2 regions of the Halomonas sp. 3A7M genome follow, and region 2 is predicted to be linked to the other one. Evidence: predicted binding sites of a transcription regulator. Region 2 holds the regulator's gene; the other holds the start of a gene.
The links. The regulator sigma-54, encoded in region 2, starts transcription at its own class of promoters, with help from an activator protein. The targets are predictions, from matches to a motif close to TGGCACNNNNNTTGCTNT.
Positions count from the first base shown of each region.

Region 1: a site for sigma-54 is predicted at 4,618-4,635, ahead of INT19_RS10425 (P-II family nitrogen regulator). Genes of this name have one in related genera too.

Region 1 is NZ_JABUZD010000115.1:4,645-10,911, forward strand. It holds gene INT19_RS10405 (TonB-dependent siderophore receptor) at 1-489, opposite strand, end outside; gene INT19_RS10410 (helix-turn-helix transcriptional regulator) at 658-1,626, opposite strand; gene INT19_RS10415 (TonB-dependent receptor) at 1,676-3,811, opposite strand; gene INT19_RS10420 (accessory factor UbiK family protein) at 3,997-4,338, opposite strand; gene INT19_RS10425 (P-II family nitrogen regulator) at 4,699-5,037, shown strand; gene INT19_RS10430 (ammonium transporter) at 5,083-6,267, shown strand, end outside.
Region 2 is NZ_JABUZD010000162.1:128,690-134,956, reverse strand. It holds gene INT19_RS14490 (KpsF/GutQ family sugar-phosphate isomerase) at 1-664, shown strand, start outside; gene INT19_RS14485 (KdsC family phosphatase) at 698-1,240, shown strand; gene lptC (LPS export ABC transporter periplasmic protein LptC) at 1,240-1,812, shown strand; gene lptA (lipopolysaccharide transport periplasmic protein LptA) at 1,821-2,324, shown strand; gene lptB (LPS export ABC transporter ATP-binding protein) at 2,391-3,116, shown strand; gene INT19_RS14465 (RNA polymerase factor sigma-54) at 3,222-4,637, shown strand; gene hpf (ribosome hibernation-promoting factor, HPF/YfiA family) at 4,736-5,044, shown strand; gene INT19_RS14455 (PTS sugar transporter subunit IIA) at 5,049-5,519, shown strand; gene rapZ (RNase adapter RapZ) at 5,585-6,267, shown strand, end outside.

The DNA of each region.
Region 1 (6,267 bases), on a different contig from region 2:
CGGCGACGCGCGGCCATAGAGCACCGAGGCAGGCCCGCGCACCACTTCAATGCTGTCTAAAAACCACGGATCGATGCGCATACTGCTATGGGAGTTGGCATCGCCCATCACTTTAAGACCATCTAAGAAGGTATTACTCAAGCTGCCGTCAGAAAAGCCCCGTAGTACCAGGTAGTCGAAGCGGTTGGAGGCGCCCACCTGATTGCTGTAAACACCGGGCGTATAGTCGGTGGCGCGCTGAACGGTGTCTACCCCACGGTGTTCCATTTGTTCGCGGGTAATCGTAGACACGCTTTGCGGCGTTTCAATAAAAGGGGTGGTGACTTTAGTGGCCGCCTGCTGGGCGGTTACCGTCACAGTGCCTAGCGCTGTACTTTCCAGAGTACTTTCCTGCGCACTTGCCTGAGCGTAAACCGAGGGTGCCGTGAGTGCCGCGATAACAGCGGCACTGAGTGGAGAGCGTAAAAGACGGCGAGGCGTAAAAGACATGGAGGTATACCTGCAATGAGAAGCAATTAACCAATGTGTTAATGAGAATTATTGCGTTTAATTGCTTTGGAAAGGTATGCGCTATGACAAAGAGGTTATGCGCACTGCCAAAAAATGCAGAGTAGGGGAACTTACGGCAAGACGTTATGGGTAGTTATGGATAGTACGTTAGCGACACTTGAAGACCTCATGCGGCGTGACACCAAAGGCCCGCTTATATGCCGTAGCAAAGTTGCTGGCGTGGCGGTAGCCGCAGGCGTGGGCAGTTTGCTGCACGCTATAACCTTTGCGTAAGTACGCCTGAGCTTGGGTCAGGCGACAACGCCGTAGGTAGTCGAATATCGAGCAGCCGTAACAGCGCTGGAACTTGGTGCGTAGGCTACTAGGGCTCATAGCGGCATTTCGGGCCAACTGCTCCAGCCGGTAATGCTGGTTGGGATAATGTTCGAGCTGCTGGCGCAAGCGCTCCAGACGTTGGTGATCGCGATGAGAAAGGTCCGGAGGGGGGCCATCTTGTGTGTTTTTGTCGCCGGTTTCCAGGCAAGCGGCAGGCAGGCCATGAGCGAGTAACTGGAGCGCGAGGCCTTGCCATAATAGGCACTGCCGTTCTGCTGACCAGTTCGAAGCCAGTGCTGTTTCTAGGCTATGGCGAAGGAGCGGCGGTACTTGCCAAGTGTGTAGCACTGGGGTGGCTGGAGGGGCAACGCTGATGGGCGAGGAAGAGAGAGACTCGAGGCCATCTAGAATCGACACGTTGAGGGTGCGTAAGCGTTGTGGTGCCGGCTGGAAGACCTCAAGCCCGGTCTGCTGATTGAAGTGCGCACTGAAGGCGTCGCCAGCCTGTAATTGAAATGACTGGTGGCCGAGCCCCACGTGAATGCAGCCCTCAAGTATCACACTGAGAAACCACGGAGCGGTACGACGGGAGGTGGAGGCATAAGCGTGCAGAACATCAAGATCTGAGTGCGTCACGCGTAGGGCTGGGGTGATCTCGAAATCGATCACACGCCCGCGAGCCACGTAAGGCGATGGGGAGTGGTCAGGCGCTTCGGGAAAGCGGTAATCGATCCCGAAGCGCTGACCAAGGGCCAGCAGGTCATAGGTGGTGAGTGGCGCGAGTGTGTCGAGTGTCGCCATTCCCATTACCTCGCTGTTGAGCGGCTGCCTGCGAGTAGCGGGGCGGTGCTTAATACGCCATCGACCAGTTCAGGGTGTAAGTACGTCCGCGCCCTTGATAGTCGTAGAGGTATTCTGGACCGTAGTAGGGCGAATAGAACATAGCGGCCCGCTGGCCCCAGACGGTGGAGTACTGATCATCGAGTAGGTTCTGTATGCCCAGACTCACGGTGCCAAAATCGGTCTCCTGGCTGAGCGATAGATCGAGGGTGGTGTTGCCGTCGATCTCACGATCCGCGTCGTCTTTCAGATCGAAAGTATGGCTGGCTTGCAAGCGCGCCGAACGCACGTAGTCGGTCCAGCCGATAAAGGCCGTTGAAGAGGAGAGCGATGCATAGCGGGCGTCACGCTTCTCCCACTCCCCTTGGCTGTTCTCCTGCTCGGAACGCACTAAGTGTAGAGTGCCGCCGACCTCCAGGCCGTTGTCGAAGTAACGGGTTACCGCGCTCTCTAGGCCAAAGTCGCGTTTCTTTTCGTCCACTACGCTGACGCTCAGATCCTGGGCGTTCTCTACTGCCTTGTCCGACCAAGCGTAGTAGAGTGCCGTTTGAGCCATCCAGTTACCCCCCTGGTAGCGCCAGCCTAGCTCCACCTGATCTGTCTCGATGGCAGATAGAGGGTTGTTATTGACACTCACCTCGGGGCTCTTGCCGTAGTATTTGGCGGGATCTGGCAGCTCGAAGCCCTGGCTAAACTGCAGCCAGTTCTGGTGACCGTTGCCGTAATCGTAGAGGACGCTGGCATTCAATAGCGTGGCTTCGTAATCGTTCTTACCGCCGGGAATACCCTGGAAATCGCCCACTTCGACATCCATATGCTGCTGCCGCAACCCTGCGGAGAGCTTAAGCGCCTGGGTGGCCTGCCAGTCACCTTGGACGAAGCCCGAAAGCCCGTCCACCTGATAGCCTGGGTAGCGGGGCTCAACGCCCGAAGCCTGCTGCACCAAACCTCCGGTGGCATCTGATACATCGGTATTAAACAGCATCTGGCTGGCATCGAATTTTTCGCGATCCAGGTCGAGCCCATAGGTCAATGAAATGTCATCACCCAGGCGCGACTCAAACAGCGCTTTAATACCGCTTAAATCAGTATTTTGTTGCGATGCACGAAACTGCAGGCCATCCGAGACAGGGTAAGGAAAGGCCTGGAAGCTGGATTCCTCTTCTCGATGGAAGGCCTGTAGATAGAAGTTTTGTCCCCATAGGTTAGCGTGGTGATAGTTGACGTTGACCAGCTTGCGGTCGGTTTCCGGGTCGCGCTGTGAACGGTAGCCGTCGCGAATCTCGGCATCGTTCAAGTTGGGCGTGGCTGCGTCGAGGTTGGGAAAGTAAACCCCCCGGTTACCTTCGTAACCGGAACGATACAGCTGGGCGCCCAGTTCCAGGCTCTGTTCATCGGTCAAACGGAACGAGAGGTTGCCCAATACATCAATGCTGCGATTGTCCTGCAGGTCGGTCTGGGCAATATCGGGAAAGATCTCCTGACCACTGCCGTCATAGTGACGGCCGTTGTCCACAATGGAGGTACCCAGATAGCCCTGAACCCGCTCATTGCCGCCGCTGATCGATTGCGACAGACGTCGATCCATATCATCGCTGTTGTTGAAGCCTGTGGTGATGCCTGCTTCGGTGCGCCAGTTCAGGCCTTCTTCGCCTTTGCGCGTAATGATATTGATCAAGCCCCCCGTAGCACCGCCGCCATACAGGCTGCTGGCGCCGGAAAGCACTTCTACACGCTCAATATTGAAGGGATCGATGGCATCGAACTGACGGGAAAGCCCACGCGAACTGTTCAGAGATACGCCATCGATAAGCACCTGCACGCCCCGACCACGCATGTTTTGCCCATAATTGGTGCGCCCTTGCGGTGCTAGATCCAGCCCCGGCACAAGTTGCCCCAAAGCCGTCTTTAGGTCTGCACCATTGCGGGTCTGCTGTTGCAGCATCTCTTTATCAATCACCCATACCGCGCCAGGTATCTGACTGATCTGGGTTGGGGTGCGGGAGCCAACCACCACCATGGTATCTCCAGCGTTTGCGTTTAGCGTGGATCCAGACGTTGTGTTTTGGGCGAAAACAGCGCCGGAAAAGCCTAGTAATAGACCCGTGCCAATGAGTGTAGCCGTTGAAGAAGACCAGTCAGACATGGTGAACAATCCGCGAGCAGTTAGGGAGTAGGAGGCGGAGAGTATCACCACAACAATCAAAGTCAATGATATTGATTCGTGTTTATTAAGTGGGTATGACGCTCTTTACGTCATCAACATCAACGTATTAAGCCACCACTTAGTCGGCAATAGGCGTCGTCAACCTATTGCCGTCCGTTCTGGATTTAGGCGGGCTTGTCATCCTCTGAACCATCACTGTTCGGTTCAGGAGCGGGGGTTGGTGGTGCTTCTGCTTCAATGGGGGAAGGGCTCGTTGAGGTAGACGCTTCCACGGCGGCCTCAAGGCTGGCCACTTGGCGCTCTAGAGCTTCAACGCGTGAGCGGGTGCGCTGCAATACATCCATCAAAATATCAAAGTCTTCCCGTGACACCAGCTCCAGCCTGTCAAAGGCACCACGCACTACCTGCTGTACGCCTTTTTGAATATCTTCCGGGGCTTGGGAGGCGTTCTGTAAACGATCCCCAATTTGCTGGGCTAAACGGCTAATGCGATCTTGAGGCGCCATCGCTCTCTCCTTAAATGACCACGCATAAATGTGCACTGCTTACTAATAAGGATACGCAACCCGCCGTCGATGCGCATGCATCGTTTGCAAATTAGCCTCTGGCCTCTCTTTATCGGCGGGGTGCATCGAAGGAGTGCATCGAAATAGAGCGCCGCGTTTTTATTCATGTTCTTTTATGGTGCAAGCGGGCAGTGGCGGCGGCTACTAAGTCTTCCTTGCCACCGAAAAACCTTAATTTTTATAAAACAAACTGCTGACTTATAAGAAAAAAAAGTTGGGTGGCACGGTATGCGCATTAACGAGATAAGCAGTTAATTCGGGCGGCGCTGCCGCTACCTAATCCAGCAGGGGAGATCCGGGATGAAACTCATCACCGCTATCATCAAGCCATTCAAACTTGACGACGTTCGTGAAGCGCTCGCTGACAACGGCGTTCAGGGCATCACGGTGACTGAAGTTAAAGGCTTCGGTCGTCAAAAGGGGCATACCGAGCTGTATCGGGGGGCAGAGTACGTCGTCGACTTTCTACCCAAGGTAAAAGTTGAAGTGGCCGTGGACGACACCCGGTTAGAGAGCGTATTGGAAGCGATCTGTAGCGCAGCTAACAGCGGCAAGATCGGTGACGGCAAGGTGTTTGTGACACCGCTTGAAGACGTTATTCGGATTCGGACAGGCGAACGCGGTGCAGACGCCGTTTGAAGCTGTTTTTTCGGATCATTTCTATAGTTCAACGGGGAACTTAAAATGAATGAGTTGACTGATCTGAGCTACGCGCTCGACACGTTTTACTTCCTAATTTGCGGCGTGCTCGTCATGTGGATGGCCGCTGGCTTCTCAATGCTTGAGGCTGGCTTGGTACGTTCGAAAAACACCGCCGAGATTCTGACCAAAAATATCGCGCTGTTTGCGATTGCCTGCACCATGTACTTGCTGGTGGGTTACTACATTATGTATTCCAGCAGCGCGGGTGGCTTCCTACCCAACCTTGGTTTCTTGATTGGCGCTGAAAACAGCGTGGATGCAGTGACCGCAGGCGGTGATGATGCGCCTTACTACTCAATGCGCTCTGACTTTTTCTTCCAGGTAGTGTTTGTGGCCACAGCCATGTCGATTGTGTCTGGTGCGGTTGCTGAGCGCATGAAGCTGTGGGCATTCCTGGCCTTCGCAGTAGTGATGACAGCCTTTATTTATCCGGTGTCTGGCTACTGGACGTGGGGCGGCGGCTGGTTGTCTGAAGTCGGCTATTCCGATTACGCGGGTTCCGGCATTGTTCACTTAGCGGGTGCCGCGGCTGCCTTAGCGGGTGTATTGGTGCTTGGCCCACGTAAAGGTAAGTACGGTAAAGATGGGTCTATCCACGCGATTCCAGGCGCCAACATGCCGCTGGCCACACTGGGTACTTTTATCCTTTGGATGGGTTGGTTCGGTTTCAACGGCGGCTCTGAACTGAAAATGTCCGACATCAGCTCTGCCAACAACGTTGCTCAAGTGTTTGTTAACACTAATGCGGCGGCTGCCGGTGGCGTGCTTGCCGCACTGATTCTTGCCAAACTGTGGTTCCGTAAAGCGGACCTTACCATGGCGCTTAACGGTGCACTGGCTGGTCTTGTCGCGATTACTGCGGATCCTCTGTCGCCTTCTGCGCTAGGCGCTGCGGTGATTGGAGCGGTGGGTGGCTTGATCGTTGTCGCTGCGATCGTCACGCTGGACAAACTGAAGCTTGATGATCCGGTCGGTGCTATCTCGGTACACGGTGTGGTGGGTATCTGGGGCGTGCTGGCGGTTCCGCTGACCAATGGCGACGCTTCTTTCGGCGCACAGCTGATCGGTATCGTTGGTATCTTTGGCTGGGTATTCGTTGCCAGCCTAGTGGTGTGGCTGGTGCTGAAAGCCATCATGGGTATCCGCGTTAGCGAAGAAGAAGAGTAT
Region 2 (6,267 bases):
CGCAGAGGTCACCGCGCTGCTTCCGCTGTTGAAACGCCTAGGAACCCCCCTTGTCAGCATGACGGGGCGCCCAGGGTCCACATTAGCCAAACACGCCGATGCTCACCTTAATAGCGGCGTTGAGCGCGAAGCCTGCCCTCTCGACTTAGCACCGACTAGCTCAACCACAGCAGCACTTGCCTTGGGTGATGCCTTAGCCGTGGCATTATTAGAAGCACGTGGTTTCACCGCGGAAGATTTTGCGCTTTCACACCCAGGTGGAAGCCTCGGCAAACGCCTACTTTTGCGTGTAAAGGATTTAATGCACAACGGATCACGCCTCCCCCAAGTAGCATTAGGCAGCCCGCTACGGGACGCACTGTTGGAAATTACTCGCCAAGGGTTGGGCTTTACCTGCGTAGTCGATAGCGAAGGACGCCTTGCCGGCGTTTATACCGACGGTGACTTACGCCGAACGCTGGATCAGTTCCATGATCTACGTGACGTCCTAGTTGATGATGTGATGACACGTCCTGGAAAACGTATTGGCCCCGATGTGTTAGCGGCTGAAGCAGTACGCATCATGGAAGACAGCCGAATCACCGCACTGGCGGTCGTGGATGATCAGCAGCGCCCCATTGGCGCGCTGCATATGCATGACTTACTTGCTAGCGGTGTCATTTAATCGTTCTTTTCAAACATTAATAACGGAGGCTTCATGGCCCTACCTGACGCTCTACAAGACCGGATTCGCCGCGTAAGATTGCTTGCCATTGACGTTGACGGCGTACTTACCGATGGCCGCCTTTATTTTCAAGCTGACGGTATCGAAATCAAAGCGTTTCATACCCAAGATGGCCACGGCCTCAAACTTTTGAAGCGCGTCGGAATCCATGTTGCCTTAATTACTGGGCGTGATTCTCCCATGGTCAGCCAACGTGCTGCGTCGCTGGGCATTACCCACGTGTATCAAGGGTGCGAGGATAAACTCACTACGCTACGCGCGCTTTGCCAACGCCTAGATATCACGCTTGAGCAGGTTGCTTATTGTGGTGACGACCTACCAGACCTTGCTCCAATGAAACGTTCTGGCGTAGGCATCACCGTCCCTAATGCTCCTGATTATATGCATACCCACGCTGACTGGATCACCGATCGGCTTGGTGGCCACGGCGCTGTACGTGAAATCTGCGACACCTTATTGATGTCTCAAGGCCATTGGGATGCTGTTTTAGATACGTACCTACACGGCCAATCGTAATGCGCTTTTGGGTTAAAAAACGCATTTGGATAACCATCATGGTGCTTGCCTTAGGTGGCATACTGGTATGGTTGGATCCACGCGGCCCTCAAGACCAATCAATCGACGCTGAGGCTCGCGCTCAAGAGCCCGGCCATGTATTAGAGAATGCAGAAATCACTCTGTTTGGTGACACCGGTGCCATCCAGCAGTCGCTGACGACGCCACGCTTAGTCCATACCCCTCAAACGGCGATGACAGATGTCTTCTCCCCCAGGGCGACACTATTCGATAGCGAAGAGCGTCAATGGCTAGCGACGGCGGAGACCGGCACCCTAAATACTGACACGCAGGTGCTCACACTAGCTGGCTCAGCCCAATTACTTGCACCCGACGAGGGCTGGCAGCTGAATACAGAGTTATTACATTATGATGGCACCACCCGTCATGCTTGGAGCGATGCCGAAACCATACTTCAGCAACCGCCCCAGCGCATTGGCGCTTCACGCATGGATGTATGGCTGGATGATAGCCAGATCCGCTTAACCAATAACGTGCGCGGCGTTCACCCGCCTGCCACTCGTTCTCAGTAGGAGTCGCGATGAACGCTCTTATTCGCACGGCACTCTTCGTCATTGCGCTACCCATTTCAGCGGCAGCGCTACCGGTCATGGCACAAAGCCAAGCCCCCGTAGAAGTAGAGGCTGACCGTTTAGATCTCGATCAACGCGCAGGCACTGCTGTGTATTCAGGCAACGTCGATATTCGGCAGGGCAATATGCAACTGCGTGGAGATCGCGTTGAGATTCAGCGCAACGATGCTGGCGAGCTATCGCGCGCCGTTGCAACCGGTGGACGAGCCTATATACGCAACCAGCTCGAAGACCAAGCTAGCCCAATGGAAGGCTGGGCAAAGCGCATTATTTATCATGTTGCCGAGCGTCGGGTAGAGCTCATTGACCAAGCGGAACTGACCCAGCAAGCAGATCGCTTTGAAGGTGGACGCTTAGAGTATTTTATCGACCAAGGTGTGGTTCAGGCGCGTTCTGATGTTAGTGGTAGTGAACCACAACGTATCCGCATGACTCTTCAGCCGGAACAATAGGAGTGTCCAGTGGCGACAAATAACGCAGAGCCTGCACCTCAAACCACAGCCTCAGAATCAGCGCCGATAAAAACCCTTTATGCTCGCCACCTAGCCAAAAGCTATAAACGCCGCCGTGTCGTTAAGGATATTAACCTAGAGATATCTCAAGGCAGCGTGGTAGGGCTACTAGGCCCCAATGGCGCTGGCAAAACGACATCGTTTTATATGATTGTCGGCTTGGTAAAGTCTGATGCGGGAAAGGTTGGCATTGACGAGCTTGATTTAACCCATGCCCCCATGCACGAACGTGCAATGGCAGGTATTGGCTACTTGCCTCAGGAAGCCTCTATTTTTCGCAAACTTTCTGTCGCCGACAACATAATGGCAATCCTGGAAACTCGTAAAGAACTCGATCGTAGCGCCCGGGAGCAGCGCCTTGAGTCGCTACTGGAAGATTTTCACATCACGCACATTCGTGACAACTTCGGCATGAGTCTTTCGGGCGGAGAGCGTAGACGTGTTGAGATCGCACGCTCCCTCGCGACAGAGCCTGCCTTTATTCTGCTTGATGAGCCGTTTGCCGGCGTTGACCCGATCTCAGTGGGTGATATTAAAACGATCATTCGAGCCCTCAAAAAACGCCATATCGGCGTACTAATCACTGATCATAACGTCAGGGAAACACTAGATATTTGCGATATTGCCTACATTGTAGGTGACGGTCATATCATCGCCAGTGGCCCCCCTCAGGAAATTCTCAACAACCAGCGGGTAAGAGACGTTTATTTGGGGGCTGATTTCCGCCTGTAAACAGCCACCTGCAAAAAAAATAGTAGTGGTGGCATAGTTATTGCACTTGCACCAAGCCATAACTCGCACTAGGGTGGAGCTTTCTGATTAACGAGTGGTTCTCAGATGGTCATGAAAGCTTCTCTTCAATTGCGTATCGGTACACAGCTGACCATGACACCTCAGCTGCAGCAGGCCATCGCCCTGTTACAGCTATCAACGCTGGACCTCCGTCAAGAAATTCAGCAAGCACTTGATGCCAATCCAATGCTTGAGCAGGAAGATGAGTTCGGCGAACAGGCCGTTAGTGAACCCCAGGAAGTTGAATGGTCCGAAAGCATTCCTAACGAACTCTCAACTGACAGTGACTGGTCAGACACTTATCAAGACCTAGGTAGCCATGGTGCCAGCAGCGAGGGGCCTGACTTTGAGCGTCAAGCCGCTGGTCAAAGTTTGCATGGCCACTTACTTTGGCAACTCGCCATGACAGATTTTTCACCACGCGACCATGCCATTGCTGAAAGCCTCATCGATGCACTGGATGCCAACGGCTACCTAACTCAACCTCTCAATGACATTCGCGAAGGACTTAAAGCCCAAGGGCATGAAGGCCTTAGCCAGCGTGAAGTTGAAACAACCTTGCTGCGCCTTCAACAGTTTGAGCCCACCGGTGTATTTGCTCGCGACCTGCGGGAGTGCTTAATGCTGCAGCTCGCCTCACTACCCGAAGATACACCGCTGCTGATGCCTGCCAAGCGCTTAGTGCGTCAATTTCTTGAAGCGCTCGGTAAAGATGATGTGCGTTTGCTAAAGCGGCGGTTAAGTCTAGATGATGAGCAGCTTGATGACGTAATCCGCTTGATCCGCAGCCTGGACCCTCGCCCCGGGAGCGCCTTTGGCGACACAGATGACAGCTACGTAACGCCAGATTTAGTCGTCCGCCATGACCACGAAGGATGGCACCTGGAGCTAAACCCAGAGGCACTGCCGCGCTTGCGCATTCAACCTGACTACGCAAGCCTCATCAAACGGGCTGACAAGAGCCAAGATAACCAATTTTTAAAAGAGCATCTCCAGGAAGCGCGCTGGCTCATCAAGAGCCTTTCAAGTCGAAATGATACGCTACTGCGGGTGGGCCGAGAAATCATAGCTCGCCAGATAGGCTTTCTGGAACACGGTGAAGAAGCCATGAAACCGCTGATCTTAGCCGATATCGCAGACGCCGTTGAAATGCATGAATCTACTATTTCCAGGGTCACCACCCAGAAATATATCCATACCCCGCGCGGTGTGTTCGAACTCAAATACTTCTTTTCCAGCCAAGTAAGTGGCCAGGACGGCGGCGACAGTCACTCCAGCACCGCCATCCGGGCTCGAATCAAAAAACTGGTGCAAGATGAACCGCCCGGCAAACCGCTCTCAGACAGCCGCCTCGTGGCGCTATTGGAAGAGGGTGGCATTAATGTAGCAAGGCGAACGGTGGCCAAATATCGTGAATCAATGGGTATTCCCTCTTCAAGCGAGCGCCGCCGTTTACGCTAATAAAACAGTGCTAACGAGACAAAGTCTGTCTAGGGGCTTTGCAATAGCGCAAAAAGGGTTACAATCGAAGAACAGTCCGATGGATAAGGAGCACGTCAATGCAAGTAAATATCACTGGTCATCACGTAGATCTGACTGACGCCTTGCGTGACTATGTAAATGAGAAGCTGGAACGCGTTGAGCGCCATTATGACAATATCACCACCGTACAAGTGACCTTATCTGTTGAAAAGGAGCGTCAGCAAGCTGCCTGCACCCTGCATGCTGCAGGTGCCGATCTACACGCAGAAGCATTAGACAATGATATGTATGCTGCGATTGATGCACTAGCGGACAAAATTGACCGTCAACTCGTTAAACACAAGGAAAAAGCACAAGCTCGCGCCCAAGGCGCTGGCGTGCGTTAACTCAATGACGTTGGAAACCATACTTCCCCCGGAGCGCGTGCTGTATGACGTCCCCGGGGGCAGCAAAAAAAGGGTGCTGGAATTTTTCAGCACCTTTATTGCGCAAAACACGCCAAGCCTAGATAGCCAAGAAGTCTTCAGCCGCCTGATTGGTCGTGAGCGTTTGGGTAGCACTGGAATAGGCAACGGCGTTGCCATTCCTCACGCCCGTAGCCCTCACTGCAGCTCGCCTATCGCTGGTTTTTTAAAGTTAGCCGAGCCTGTAGATTTCGATGCTATTGATGGCGATCCCGTCGACCTTGTTTTCGTACTTTTAGTACCCGAAGAGGCGGACGACACGCACTTAGCCTTATTAGGGCAAGTGGCGTCTATCATGAACAGCGTTGACACACGTCAGCAGCTTCGTAGAACGGCTAGCCAACGTGAGCTATTGGACCTTATAACAGCAAAAATTCGTGAACAACCTGTTACTTAAATAGTCCACCGCTAGACACTGCCTACGTTTACCTCCATTTTTATTGGCATGCCAAGAGAAACTCTATGCAATTGGTGATCATTAGCGGCCGTTCAGGGTCCGGTAAATCTATCGCCTTACAAGCGTTAGAAGATCTTGGCTATTGTGCCATCGATAACTTGCCCGCCATGCTACTCGGCTCCCTGGTGGATGAGCTTCGTGAGCAAGGGGCACGCCCCCAATTAGCGGTAAGTATCGATGCGCGCAATTTACCTGCTGCACTAAAGCAACTGCCAAAAATGCTTGAATCTTTGCGTCAGAAAAGCATTCACTTCCAGGTTATCTATCTAACCACCGATGCCCGAATTCTTCTTGAGCGATACTCAGCCACGCGTCGTCGCCACCCTCTTACGCGTGATAGTGACATGACGCTTGAAGAGGCCATCAATAAAGAAGAAGAAACCCTGCTCGACATCCGTGATCTGGCTGACCTGATGATCGACACATCGCGTCTGTCGGTTCATGACCTGCGCCGCCGGATAACGGATCAGGTTGCCCAACAGCGTGAAGATAGATTAACCCTGACACTAGAGTCATTTGGCTATAAACGGGGCGTCCCACTTGACGCAGACCTCGTCTTTGACGTGCGCTGCCTACCAAATCCGTACTGGGATCCTACACTGCGCCAATACACTGGCCGTGATGCCAATATCATCCACTTTCTGAAGGGATATCCTGTCGTAGAAGAAATGCGCAATGATATCCAGAC